Prochlorococcus marinus str. MIT 1214: one gene and its partner. The protein of the gene in region 1 interacts with the protein of each later gene in a pairwise test. Links are inferred from orthologs where the notes say so. Each region holds a gene or a part of one and is shown in the gene's direction. Other genes may lie near its edges.

Evidence for each region.
Region 2: the proteins of O5639_RS00135 (region 1) and sfsA interact in binary tests that used the Escherichia coli proteins (3 or more experiments, as listed by UniProt). The link is inferred for Prochlorococcus marinus str. MIT 1214 from one-to-one orthologs.

What each region holds. Positions count from the first base shown.
Region 1 is NZ_CP114777.1:24,174-30,993, forward strand. Bases 2,283-5,184 are described here. They hold O5639_RS00135 (glutamate-5-semialdehyde dehydrogenase), read left to right. Parts: upstream 2,283-3,026; coding sequence 3,027-4,343; downstream 4,344-5,184. Other genes in these bases: O5639_RS00130 (translocation/assembly module TamB), read left to right, coding at 2,283-2,881; O5639_RS00140 (dihydroneopterin aldolase), read left to right, coding at 4,340-4,729; O5639_RS00145 (esterase/lipase family protein), read left to right, coding at 4,730-5,184. In the rest of the region: more of O5639_RS00130, read left to right, coding at 1-2,282; more of O5639_RS00145, read left to right, coding at 5,185-5,332; O5639_RS00150 (M3 family metallopeptidase), read right to left, coding at 5,329-6,820. UniProt on the Escherichia coli protein: Catalyzes the NADPH-dependent reduction of L-glutamate 5-phosphate into L-glutamate 5-semialdehyde and phosphate. The product spontaneously undergoes cyclization to form 1-pyrroline-5-carboxylate.
Region 2 is NZ_CP114777.1:1,665,299-1,672,142, forward strand. What follows is about bases 2,133-5,058. They hold sfsA (DNA/RNA nuclease SfsA), read left to right. Parts: upstream 2,133-3,176; coding sequence 3,177-3,941; downstream 3,942-5,058. Other genes in these bases: murJ (murein biosynthesis integral membrane protein MurJ), read right to left, coding at 2,133-3,103; O5639_RS09175 (ammonium transporter), read left to right, coding at 4,203-5,058. Also shown: glyA (serine hydroxymethyltransferase), read right to left, coding at 1-543; O5639_RS09155 (DUF3181 family protein), read left to right, coding at 924-1,220; O5639_RS09160 (hypothetical protein), read left to right, coding at 1,261-1,509; more of murJ, read right to left, coding at 1,496-2,132; more of O5639_RS09175, read left to right, coding at 5,059-5,693; O5639_RS09180 (4-hydroxy-3-methylbut-2-enyl diphosphate reductase), read left to right, coding at 5,813-6,844. UniProt on the Escherichia coli protein: Binds to DNA non-specifically. Could be a regulatory factor involved in maltose metabolism.

The sequences.
Region 1 (6,820 bases):
TCCTTTAGGTGCTTTAAATCCAATACTAAATGCATCATTATCAGGGAAATTAAATACAAAAGGTGATTTTCAGGGTCCTTTATCTTCTCTGAACTCTACTATTAACCTTTCCTTGGAAAATCCACAAGTTAATGGTATTCGATTAAGGGAAAAATGGAGAGGTTCTTTTACTCGAATTCCAAGTGAAAAGAAGTGGGGGATTTTGAGAATGAAATCAGAAGGTGCTTCTATCCCAGGTAATCTTCAAATTAACTTTAATAAGGATGGTGATTTTAATGATTTAAATCTAAATAGATTAGGAGGTGAAATAAGTCTAAATCCTAAATCAAATGCTTTTGAATGGGAGGCTAATAAATTCAAATTAGATCGTGTAGAAGTGGCATTCCCGCCAGAGAAAAGTTTTAAACGAATCTTTGGGGAAGTTACAGGTAACGGATTATTTTCTCTTGACCCATTATTTCTTAATGGTGATTTGAGTTTAGATTATTTTAGATTGTTAGGTTTCAAATTAAAAAATGCAAGTATTAAAGGTCAAATTAAAAATTCAGAAACTAATTTAACAGGTGAATTAATACCATCTGAAAATGGAAAGATTAAATTTGATATTAATAATGGCTCCAAATTTTCTTTGTTAGCTCAAGTGAAGGATGTAAGCGCTAGTTGGATTACTGCTACAGCTTTAGAGTTTCCTAAATTAGGATTGAAATATTCAGATGCAATTGGGAAGGCTGAAGATTTAGAGAAATTTATAATTGGTTATCCAATTAGTTCTATAGATTCTCAGTTCGAAGCTTTAACTAGGTCTCAAGATTCATATAGAGAAGAGATTTCTAAGGTAAATAGTGAAAGCATTATTAATCCTTATGATCTAAAGGGGGATATTAATGCTGATATTAAATTAAGTGGTCCAAACCTATCTGATTTAAATTTAGAAGCAAAAGCTTTTGGTAAGGTTTGGACAAATAAATTAAAGATTATAAATTCTAATAAAATCAGACCCTTTAAGGTGACTTTTAATGGGAACCTAGCTTCAGGTCTGGGAGATTTTTCTTTACTTAATTTAAATTTTTCATTATTATCTCTAGTTGCACCAATACCTTCAGCGGTTGATGGGTATTTTGGTTTGAAAGGTAAATATAGTTTAGCTAATTCAACTCCACAAGTTACAGCAGATTTAATTATTAAAGATACAGTAATTTATAACAGAAAGATTATTTTAGATAATGGAAATATTATATTTAAAGACAATAATCTCGAATTTGATATCACTCTAAGGGATAAATCTTCGGCAAATCCTGTTCAGTTAGGTGGAACCTACCCATTAATTAGTTCTTATCCTATTGATCTAAAGATCGAAAGTCATGGAGATGGGTTAGCGTTCTTGACTGGGCTAACGAAAGGGAATGTCTCTTGGACCTTAGGGACAGCTGATTTAAGCTTGTTGATTAGAGGAACCCCTGCGAAACCGGTTGCTAATGGTTTTTTGGTTTTAAAAAACAGTGAGCTACTTTTTCAAGATAAAGAAATTAATAATTTGAATAGCATAATAGTTTTTGATTTCAATAGACTTGAGGTTCGAGAACTCAAAGCAAATATTGGAGCAAAAGGTGTAATTAATAGTCAAGGTGGAATTTCGTTGTTTGATTCTCAATTAAGTGAAAGCGAGCCATTGGCTCTTTCGATAGAAAAAACACGTATTAAGACGGCATTTACTGACATCAGAGCTTCGTCTAACCTTGTTGTTAAGGGATCTATTTTGAAACCTCAATTATCAGGTGAAGTCTTTATCTCAGAAGGTTCGATTTTTGCTAAAAGGGCTAACAATCCAAGTAAGACTTCATCTGAAAAATCGGATCGTTATCAAGATTCTAAGGTCAAAATAATACGTAAATTACCAGAACAAAACTGGAACCAGAAAGAACCTCTGGTTTTATTTATTCAAGATGAAGATGCACCTGCAAGTCGAATAGTTAGTGCTGGTTTGCCTAATGGATTTGAATCACTAACCTTTGATAATTTAAAGCTCGCACTTGGCCCTTCATTGCGATTAGTTTCTCAACCCTTGGCAAGCTTTGAAACAAATGGATTCCTTGTCTTGAATGGCGCTTTTGACGAGACTCTTGATGTTAGTGGAGTTATTAAACTTGATAGTGGCTACGTTAATCTCTTTACGACTACTTTTAATCTAGATCAAAGTGAACCTAATGTAGCCGTATTTGTACCATCTATGGGCTTGGTTCCATATGTTGACGTGACTCTAAATAGCCGTGTTCCAGATAATGTTAGAGACGTAAGTAATTTTGCCTCTAATGGCATGGCATCATTTGGTATTGGAGGATCTCGTTTCGTAAATGTCGAAGTAGCGGCTTCTGGACCTGCAGATCGCATTAGTGAAAATTTTCAATTGAGAAGTACTCCATCTTTGGGAAGAAGTGAGTTGATAGGACTTTTAGGAGGTAATTCCCTTGCAAATCTAATAAGTAGTGGAGGCAATGGTGATGTGCTTGCAAGCTTTTTGAATAGATCTTTTGCTTCGTATCTTCAAGGCAATATCAATGGTTTTTTGAGTGATAGGCTTCAAATATCATTGTATCCGGCATATATAAATGGATCAGATTCAGAGGATGATACTAGTGATAGTAGTTCTTCAAGTGCTGACCAGGAAGATACTAATCTACCTGGTCAACAGGCATGGGTGACCGAAATAGGAGTTGATCTTAACGAAAAAATTAATTTCTCAGTTCAGGCTGCGCCTAACCGAAAAGATATTCCACCGAAAGGAAATATTACTTTTCAAATGAATCCCAACGTAGGTCTACTAGGCTCGTTTGATAAGAATGGGAATTGGCAAAGTCAACTCCAACTCTATTTTAGATATTAAATAATGAATAGTTAAAAAAATGATCTACTTAGAAAATGCTCAGCTAGATAGATTTTTATCTTCTTTTATTGCTTGATTAGCCATTAAAGGAATATTTTAAAGATAGTGAAAAATTATCTTTGATTAAATAGTTGATCTAAATCAAATGAGTACAAACTTTTCAGTTCCTGAGCCTACCCCCCAGCTAGTAAAAATAGCCGAGAGTGCAAAAGAGGCTTCTATTTCGCTTGGTCAATCCACAAACAAACAACGGTGTGAGGCTTTGACTGAAATGGCAAATGCTTTGAATGATAATGCTGATGAAATATTAAAAGCAAATGTTCAAGACCTTGAAAGGTCAGAAAAAGAAGGGTTGAATAAGTCACTTCTATCAAGACTTCAGTTAACAAAAACTAAACTCAAAGGATGCATAGACGGAGTCCTCAAAGTTTCAAATCTTGCAGATCCAATAGGTAAAAGACAACTTCATAGGGAATTGGATGAAAACCTTATTCTTGAGAGAGTGACAGTTCCATTAGGAGTCTTAGGAGTGATATTTGAGTCGAGACCAGATGCATTAATACAAATAGCGTCTCTTGCTGTTCGTTCTGGTAATGGAGCGTTATTAAAAGGAGGAAGTGAGGCAAAAGACACAAATCAAGCAATAATGGATTCTCTTGATAAAGGATTAAGAAAATCAAATGTGGGTTCAGGAGCGTTGTCTTTGCTTACCACACGTCAAGAAAGTCTAGGCTTACTACGTTTAGATAAGTTTGTGAATTTGATAATACCTAGAGGTAGCAATGAGTTGGTTCAATTTATTCAAGAAAATACTCGTATCCCTGTCTTAGGGCACGCTGATGGAATTTGCCATTTATATGTGGATAATTCTGTAGATATTGATAAGGCTATAAGCATAGCTTTAGATAGTAAGATTCAATATCCTGCTGCTTGTAACGCAATTGAGACATTATTAATTCATGAAGATGTTGCCGAGATGTTTTTGAAGAAAGGCTTGCCAATTTTTTCAAGTGAAGGAGTTACTCTAAAGGGAGATACAAAGAGTCAAGCTTTAGGGGTAAAAAATAAGGCTGATGAATCAGACTGGTCTAAAGAATATCTTGATTTAATTCTATCAATAAAAATTGTTCGTAATGTAAACGAAGCTATTGAACATATTCGTAAATATAGCTCTCGACATACAGAGGCAATAGTTACTGAAGACAAGATGATTGCTGAAAAATTTTTAAATTCGGTTGATAGTGCAGGTGTTTATCATAATTGCTCTACTCGTTTTGCTGATGGTTTCCGATATGGGTTTGGAGCTGAAGTTGGTATAAGCACACAGACTCTTCCACCAAGAGGACCAGTTGGATTGGAAGGCTTAGTTACCTATCGCTATTATCTCAGAGGTGATGGTGATCTCGTTAAGGACTTCGCTTCTGGAGATAGAAGTTTTTCTCATATTGATCTACCATTATGAGTCAACTTCATAATTTAAGCGCAATTCATATCAAAGATATTAATCTATGGGCTCATGTAGGTGTTTTAGAAAGTGAGCGAATACATGGTCAAAGATTTCTTCTTGACCTCAGTTTTTGGTTGGAATTGGATGAGTCATCCAAGCTTGATAAATTAGATAAATCAATAGATTATAGCGAGGCAATTAAAGCTGTTAAAAAACTTTCATTTGAAATCAAATGCTTAACGATTGAATATTTTAGTGATCAAATTTTGAATCTTCTTGAGTCTCTATATGGTCCAGTCCCAATTCATATTCTGCTGACAAAATGCTCTCCACCAATAGATGGATTTACTGGAAGTGTTCTAATCGAAAAAAAGAGAAATTTCTTATTTCCTATTAATTAATTGTATATAAACAAAAGACCAATTTTTCTTGTTCATGGTTTGTGGAACAATCCTAAATTATTTGAAAAACTAATTAAAAAAATAAACGAAGATGATTATGAATTGTATAGACCACATTTGCCACACAAATATGGAAAGACCTCCCTTAAGCGTTTAGCTCTAGATCTTGATTCTAAGATTGAAGAACTGGTGGGTCCTGAAATCGAAATTGATATTGTTGGTTTTTCAATGGGTGGATTAATAAGCAGGGTTTGGTTACAAAATCATGATGGTTTTTTAAGAACTAAACGTTTCTTTAGTATTGGTACTCCTCATTTTGGTACTTACACAGCCCAAATGATCCCTTCATTTTTTATGCCAGGAATTGCAGAGATGAAAAGAGGAAGTAGCTTATTATCCCAACTAAATAATGACTTGACTTCCTTAGAAAAAGTTGAATGTACGAGCTTCTTTACAAAATGGGACTTGATGTCATTCCCAGGCTGGCAAGCAAAACTTTCTGTTGGTGATTCTTATCACTTACCTGTATTGACACATAAAGAGTTGATAACAAATCCTAGGTCTTTAGATGTTTTAGCTAAAAAGATTTTTACTAATAGCTAAGTAAGACCACTATGTCTTATTAGGGCTTCAGTAGAGGGAAGTCTTCCTCTAAATTGTTTGAAAACCTTATTTGGTGAACGACTACCACCAAGACTAAGAATTGAATCACGATATTTTTTACCAATCTTTCGGACTTCATCCTGATTAGCAAGACCTGCCTCTTCAAATGCTGCAAAGGCATCAGCACTGAGTACCTCAGCCCATTTATAAGAGTAGTACCCAGCTGCATAGCCACCAGCAAAAATATGACTGAAAGCACAGAGAAATTGATCTTCTGGAATAGGATCCATCACTGTTGTGTTTTTTGCGATTTCTCGTCGTAACTCATCTGGGGAAATTTCTAAATTTTCATTCCATTGACTGTGGAGTTTTAGATCAGTAAGAGCAAAATGTATTTGCCTAAGTGTCGCAAGCCCAGAATTAAATGTTCTGCTTAGTCTCAATTTATTGATTTCCGATTCTGGTAATGGCTCTTTAGTCTTCCAATGTATTGCTATTTCAGAAATTGTTTGATCCTCTAAGCACCAATTTTCCATGAATTGGCTTGCCAATTCCACAGCATCCCATTCAACGTTATTAATACCGGCTGCTTGAGGGTAATTTACTGTTGTCAGCATATGTTGTAGTCCATGCCCAAATTCATGGAAGAGAGTTTCTACTTCTTCGAAACTCATCAGACTGGGTTTGTCCGCAATAGGAGGCGTTTGATTGCAGACTAAATAGGCTACCGGGAGAACAATATCATCTTTCGTTTTTTGATTTCGGCACAAACATTCATCCATCCAGGCTCCCCCTCTTTTTGTAGCAGGACGACTGAAGGGATCTAGATAGAATGATGCAATTTTCTGGCCATCTATATTTTTAACATCGAAGAAACGGACATCTTTATGCCATAAAGGAGCTGTGTTACTCGCTTCTTTAATCTCAATTTCAAAAAGTCTTTTGCATAGATTGAATAGACCGTTAAGGACTTGATTTAAAGGAAACCATGGCCTGAGTTTCTCTTGGTCAAGATCGTATTTCTCTTTGCGTAGAACTTCAGCCCAAAAACTTATATCCCATGGAGATAGCTCAAAATCTTCGTTTTCTCCGTTTCTTTTGGCACAATCACGAAGATTTATAAGTTCTTTTTCAGCATGAGGCATTGCAGCTAATCGTAATTCTTCGAGTAACATCTCAACAGCATTTTCACTATCCGCCATCTTTGTGGCCAAACTAATTTCACACCAGTTTTTATACCCCAATAGTTTTGCCTGTTTGTTTCTGAGATCTAAAATTTCTTCAATAATTTTTTTGTTACTAATCTTTCCATCGCTAGCTCTACTTACAAAGGCTCTATAAACTTTCTCTCTTAGACGTCTATCTCTTGCATAAGTTTGGAAAGGAATGTACCTAGGCATATCTAAGCCAACTCTCCATGGGCCATTTGATGCTGATGGATCATTACCTTCTTCATCTTTGTCACCAGACTCCTTTGCTGCAAGAGCC
Region 2 (6,844 bases), 1.6 Mb from region 1 along the record:
TGATCTAAAAGCTTGGAAGTCAATTTTTCGTGGATATGCAGAGAATCCACAAATGATTAGTTTAGGTTGATTTTCAATTGCTTTTTCTCTGATTGCATCCATATCGAGCATTTCGGTTGTTTTGTCAACTTCGTAGTGGCACGTCTTAAACCACTTACCACTCACATTTACAGGCGAACCATGTGTGAGGTGTCCCCCATGGGATAGGTCCATTCCCATGATTGTGTCACCAGGCTTTAGAAGGCTTAAGAAAACTGCAAAGTTAGCTTGTGCTCCGCTGTGTGGTTGGACATTTGCCCATTTAGCGCCAAAAAGGGTTTTTGCTCTATCAATCGCTAGCTGTTCAATTTCATCAATATGTTCACACCCTCCGTAATAACGTTTGCTAGGAAGACCTTCCGCATATTTATTGGTTAGGACTGATCCTTGAGCCTCCATTACTGCCTTAGAGGCAAAATTCTCGCTTGCAATAAGTTCTAAATGAGTTTCTTGTCTTGATAATTCATTGTTTATTAATTTCGCAATAATTGGATCACATTCCATCAAAGAAGATTTAATAGTCACTTTATTCTTTTATTTATGATGTGATAGTAGGCATATGTTTGCTCTAATGAGAGAAAACTTTCTCTTATTTTTTGGTTATATAAGGATTTACAAATTTTTTAAACGCGCCTGGAGAGATTCGAACTCCCGACCCTCTGATCCGTAGTCAGATGCTCTAATCCGCTGAGCTACAGGCGCATAAAAAAACAATATCAGATTGACTCCCAAACAATAGGAAAATATGTTTGTATCTATGCCTAAAAGATCAAGTAAAATGCGATCTTGAAACCTAAAAACTTATTGTTCGATTAATTTTTTTAATTTTAGATAGTCACCAATCTCTATCTAAGGTCACGAACAAAAGAAAAAACTATGTTTTTATGACCAACTCTATAGATTCATCGCAAATTAATGAGCTAGCTGCATCAATAGCTGACAGATTATTTATTCAAGTTGGAAATTGGAACCTTTATCTAGGCGATGCTGGCTTTGCAAAGGACTTAGCTATTGAATGTCAGGCTAACTTTGATCAAGGTGCATATGTTGCAGCTAGAAAAGGTCTTGAAGCAATTCAAGTAAAACTTGGCGGAGGCCAAACGAGATTGCCATTGTCAAAATTAATTCCATCAAATCAATTTTTTGACCTTGAAGAGATTTTAGAACCCTATTGCAGATAAGATTTGATCAATTGCTTTGTTATCTTTGCTAATCATTCAGGTGACTAATGCCAGAGAGGTTGTAAGGCAGCGCATTGGTCGCTTAGGAGAGAGACTTATAGGGAAAGTTGCTGATGCTGATGCACAGGTTGAAAAGGAATTAATGAAAGAGATGGAAATAGCTTTTCAAGAGTTTGGTATCGAAGCGAGAATTCTCTCAGTAAGTGGAGTAAAAACTGATGAAATGAATTGCTTGGAAATTCCACTTAAAGTTAGATCAGAAAAAGATGTTTTTCTTAAAGACGAATAAATTTCTCTTTTAAAAACTTTTTAAAATTATCAATATCATCAATTTTAAGAATAATTGCTAGATAATAAAAGATAAGAAGACTAATCCCAGATGATATTAATATTCTCAATAATAAATTAATGAAACCATAGGGTAAATATATAATTTTAAAAATAAAAAGTGAGCTAATACCAGTAATGCAACCAATTAAAATAATTTTAAAATTCTGAGATACTATTTTTGATAATTTCAGATTATTTAGTTTATTATTTAATTTCAATAGTAACAGTATGCAAGCAAAGAAATTAACAAATGTAGTAGAATATACTAAACCATTTACTCCTAAGTCGATTGGAGATAGTTCCCCCCATGGACTTTTCCCCCCTATTAAAAACCAGTCAAAAAATAAATTTAATAATATTGCTATAATTGATATTCTAAATGGTGTTTTCGAATCTTCAATACCATAAAATACTCTAACTAATAGATCTCTTAATAGATAAAAAGGCATACCTATTCCATATGCAATTAATAGTTGACTTACAATATCTATGGCATTTTGATTAAATGAACCTCTACCATAGATTAATATTACTATTGGAGCAGATAGTGAAATAAATATCGAACCTAGAAATACCATCGAAGAAGAGGAAATAATTATTCCTTGATGGATTTTCTTGATCAATTTTAGATGATTTTCGCGAGCTCTTAAACTTACAAAAACTGGCAATAATGGAAGTAAAATAGAATTTGATATTATTCCAAGAGGAGCTTGAACTAAAAAGTTTGCGTAACTTAGAGCAGCTGCCGCTCCAACTATTTTTGATGCAAAGAATAAATCAATAAGAACATTGACTTGCATCATTCCTGAAGAAAGTGAAGCAGGGACAATCATTCTCCAAGCTCTTTTTACCTCTGAATATTTTGTTTTGATTGAAAAACTTATAGTAAATATTCCTTTTTTAATTAGAAAAGGTATTTGAACTAAGTATTGAGATAGAGCTCCTATAAATGTTGCCCTTGCAAGAATAATTCCTCCTCTAAGATTTAATTCATATATATCAGCTGAATTTTCTTTATTTATCCAAAAGTTTGATACAGCCATTATAATTATTAGACTTGAGAGTAATGGAGATATAGAAGGGATGAAAAAATTTTTTTTTGCATTTAGAGATCCAAGACTTATTCCTAGTAGTCCAGATAAGAATATAATAGGAGACATTATTTTTAATTGATAAGATGCTATTTCTTTAATCTCAGGGGTTAAACTCGGTCCAACTAAATGAATTAATAAATCGGATGAAAAGAAAATAAAAAAACTTATGATTAATAATATGAGAGATAAAATATTATTGATTGAACTTATAAATAATCTACTTTCAAGCTTGTTTTTCTCTGCCAATAGTGTAACCATTGAGTTATGCAATGGCCCATTAATACCTCCTAAAAGAACTAAGAAAAATCCAGGTATAATATAAGCATAATTATATGCATCATATGCAGCACCAATTCCAAAAGTACCAGCAATAACTAATTGCCTTGCCATCCCTCCAAATTTGCTTAGTAAAGTTCCTAAACTTACGACGAAAGCAATTTCTTTGATCGATTTCGGCATGTTAGATTTGAAAAAAAGAGCTTTCATTTTTCTAGAATATTTTTAGTTCTTGTTTTAACTGGATATTAATTAAGTGATTGAGATTGGAAAAACCATTATTAAGTTTCCCCCGCTTGAAGAGGGAATTTTAATTAAGAGATATAAGAGATTTTTGGCTGATGTTGAGTTGGCTGATGGTCAAATTGTTACCGCTCATTGTGCAAATACAGGACCAATGAAAGGGGTTCTTTGGCCTGGTGGTCGAGTCAGACTTAAGTACTCTCCTTCTCCTAAACGTAAATTAGATTGGTCTTGGGAGCAAGCTGAGGTGCCAAGTCATAATGAGATGAATAGATGCTGGGTTGGTATAAATACATCTTTACCTAATAAATTAATTAGGAATTTGATTGAGGCGAATGGCTTAGAGAAGCAATTGGGTTTAATTGCTAATATCAAGCCTGAAGTTAAATATGGTTTAGAAGGTAAAAGTCGAATTGATTTATTACTTATGCCTGAAACTAGCAATGCGGATAATAGGAATATATATGTAGAGGTTAAAAATACGACTTGGTGTGAAAAAACCTTGGCTTTGTTCCCGGATACGGTTACTACAAGAGGTCAAAAACATTTGAGAGAACTAATGAGTATTTGTACTAATTCAAGAGCGGTATTGATTCCGTGCATAAGTAGAAGTGATATGGAAATTTTTGCACCTTGTGATTTAGCAGATCCTTTATATGGGAAATTATTTAGAGAGGCAATATCTGTGGGAGTAGAGGTTATTCCATGTGCGTTTGGTTATTTTTCAGACCACATAACTTGGGAAGGTGTTAAACCCTTTCAGATTTCACAAAAATAAAAATCTAGAAAAAATACTTTGGAAGATCTATTTTAACTATTTGAGCTAGATTTTGATTTTGATTTTTAATTTTAGGATTTAATTCAATTTGAAAATTTAGTCAACTCACACACAAAATGTGTAAATAAAAACATATCTGTAGCACCAAACTCTTTTTTTGTATCAACACCTACATCTTGTCAGTATCAGTTGCATTCATATTAATAAGTGTATAAATTTTGGATTAATTATCCATTTCTTTTTTCGAAGTAAGCATCATTTATGACCACTGCTTTGCAATCGCCTCCAAGGCGAAGTACTTCTCGTCTTCAAGACGCAAGTCTTTTGAACGGGCCAATGCTTCTTCTAAGAAGCATTAAAGGTTTTAGAAGAAGTCAATCTTGGGCATGGCTAGCATCTGTCCCATTGGCACTTTTAGGATTAGGTGTTTTCACTTTCTCTGCTAGAGCTGAGGTTGCACTTTCAGATTTAACTGGACCTCAAGCTGCTGCATTCTTGGCAGATAACCTTTGGTTATTTATAGCCACAATCCTCGTGATTTTTATGAACGCAGGATTTGCAATGGTTGAAGCTGGTATGTGTCGCCAAAAAAATGCGGTGAACATATTAGCTAAAAACTTATTTGTTTTTGCTCTTGCCGTTACGGCCTATTGGGTAATTGGTTATTCCCTAATGTATGGCGGTTCAGTAATTGATGGATGGCTTTATTTCCAAGGCTTATTTGTTGATCCTGATCCTTCAGGTGCACTAGAGTGTGCAGCTGCTGGTGACACTGGTTGTCTTGTTCCAGCAGTTGATTTCCTTTTTCAGTCTGCTTTTGCTGGTACTGCAGCAACTATCGTTTCTGGACTCGTAGCTGAAAGAGTCAAGTTTGGTGAGTTTGTCGTTTTCTCTGTTGTTTTAACTGCTTTCATCTACCCAATTGCTGGAAGCTGGCAGTGGAATGGAGGATGGCTTGCTGAACTTGGTTTTATTGATTTTGCAGGTTCATCTATCGTTCACTCTGTTGGAGGATGGGCAGGTCTTGTTGGAGCTATGCTTCTTGGCCCACGTATTGGCAAATTTGTAGATGGCAAAGCTCAAGCTATGCCTGGTCACAATATGGCTATTGCAACTTTAGGAGCCCTAATTCTTTGGATTGGTTGGTATGGATTTAATCCTGGCTCCGAATTAGCAATGGATCAATATGTTGCTTATGTAGCGGTAACAACAACTTTGGCAGCAGCTGGTGGAGCAATCGCAGCTACAGTTCTATCTACTATTACTTCTGGGAAGCCTGATCTGACAATGATCATCAACGGTATTCTTGCTGGATTAGTAAGTATCACTGCTGGTTGTGGCAATATGACTTTTGCTGGATCTTGGCTCGCTGGCGCAGTGGGTGGATTAATCGTTGTAGTTGCAGTAGCTGCTTTAGATTCTGCAGGTATTGATGATCCAGTTGGTGCCTTCTCAGTTCACGGTGTTTGTGGGGTTTGGGGCACTGTTGTTATTGGCCTTTGGGGCGTTGATGGCATGGACCCAGGTGCTGTAGGAATCGGTCTCCTGAATGGAGGAGGAATTAATCAATTCTTTATTCAAGCCTTAGGTGCAGCTGCTTATGGTATCTGGACTGTGGTTACATGCTGGATTGCTTGGCAAATTATTGGTGGCTTCTTCGGTGGCATCAGAGTTAGCGAAGCAGAAGAGACACAGGGTCTTGACATTGGAGAGCATGGAATGGAAGCTTATCCAGACTTTGCTTCTAGTTAGTTCACTTGTTTAATTCTCTAACATTAAACTCAAAAAAGCCCGGATCTATTCCGGGCTTTTTTAGTGTGGTTTAATAGTGATGTGAATCCTATCAATTTGTTTATAACTATTTAATTGAAATGGATACTCAAGCATTTAAGCAAACTCTTCATAAATCAGATAGATACAACAGGAGAGGATTTGGCTCTGCGAATAAACGAGCTCAGGCCTTAGCAGAGGCTTATCAAAGTGGATTGATTGGATCAATTAGAGATAACGGAAATGAATTGAAGCATGGTCGACTCAAAGTTAAAATTGCAGAGGCTTTTGGTTTTTGTTGGGGAGTAGAAAGGGCTGTAGCAATGGCTTATGAGACTAGAAAGCATTATCCGAATGAAAAGATATGGATTACTAATGAAATTATTCATAATCCTTCAGTCAACGATCAGCTTAGGAAAATGGATGTCCTTTTTATTACTGAGGAGAAAGGAATCAAAGATTTTTCAGGTGTAAAAGATGGAGATGTTGTAATCCTTCCTGCATTTGGTGCAACTGTGCAAGATATGAAAATGCTTCATGATAGAGGCTGTCATATTATTGACACCACTTGTCCATGGGTTTCAAAAGTTTGGCATACAGTTGAAAAGCATAAAAAACATACATTTACTTCCATAATTCATGGGAAATACAAACATGAAGAAACACTTGCTACTAGCTCATTTGCAGGAACTTATCTAGTTGTATTTGACTTAGATGAAGCCAATTATGTAGCTGAATATATTCTTGGTAATGGAAATAGAGAGGAATTCTTAAAGCGTTTTGCTAAAGCATCTTCTACTGGGTTTGATCCAGATAAAGATTTGAAAAGAATTGGGGTCGCAAATCAGACAACCATGCTTAAAAGTGAAACAGAAGAGATAGGTAAATTATTCGAAAAAACGATGTTAAAACAATACGGTCCAGCTGATTTAAATGAACACTTTCTAGCTTTCAATACTATTTGTGATGCCACTGAAGAAAGACAAGGAGCAATGTTTTCTCTAGTTGATGAACCCCTTGATCTAATGGTTGTTATTGGTGGTTATAACTCGTCAAACACTACCCATCTTCAAGAAATTGCTGTTAGCAGGGGTATTCGCTCTTTTCATATTGATACTCCAGAGAGAATTGGA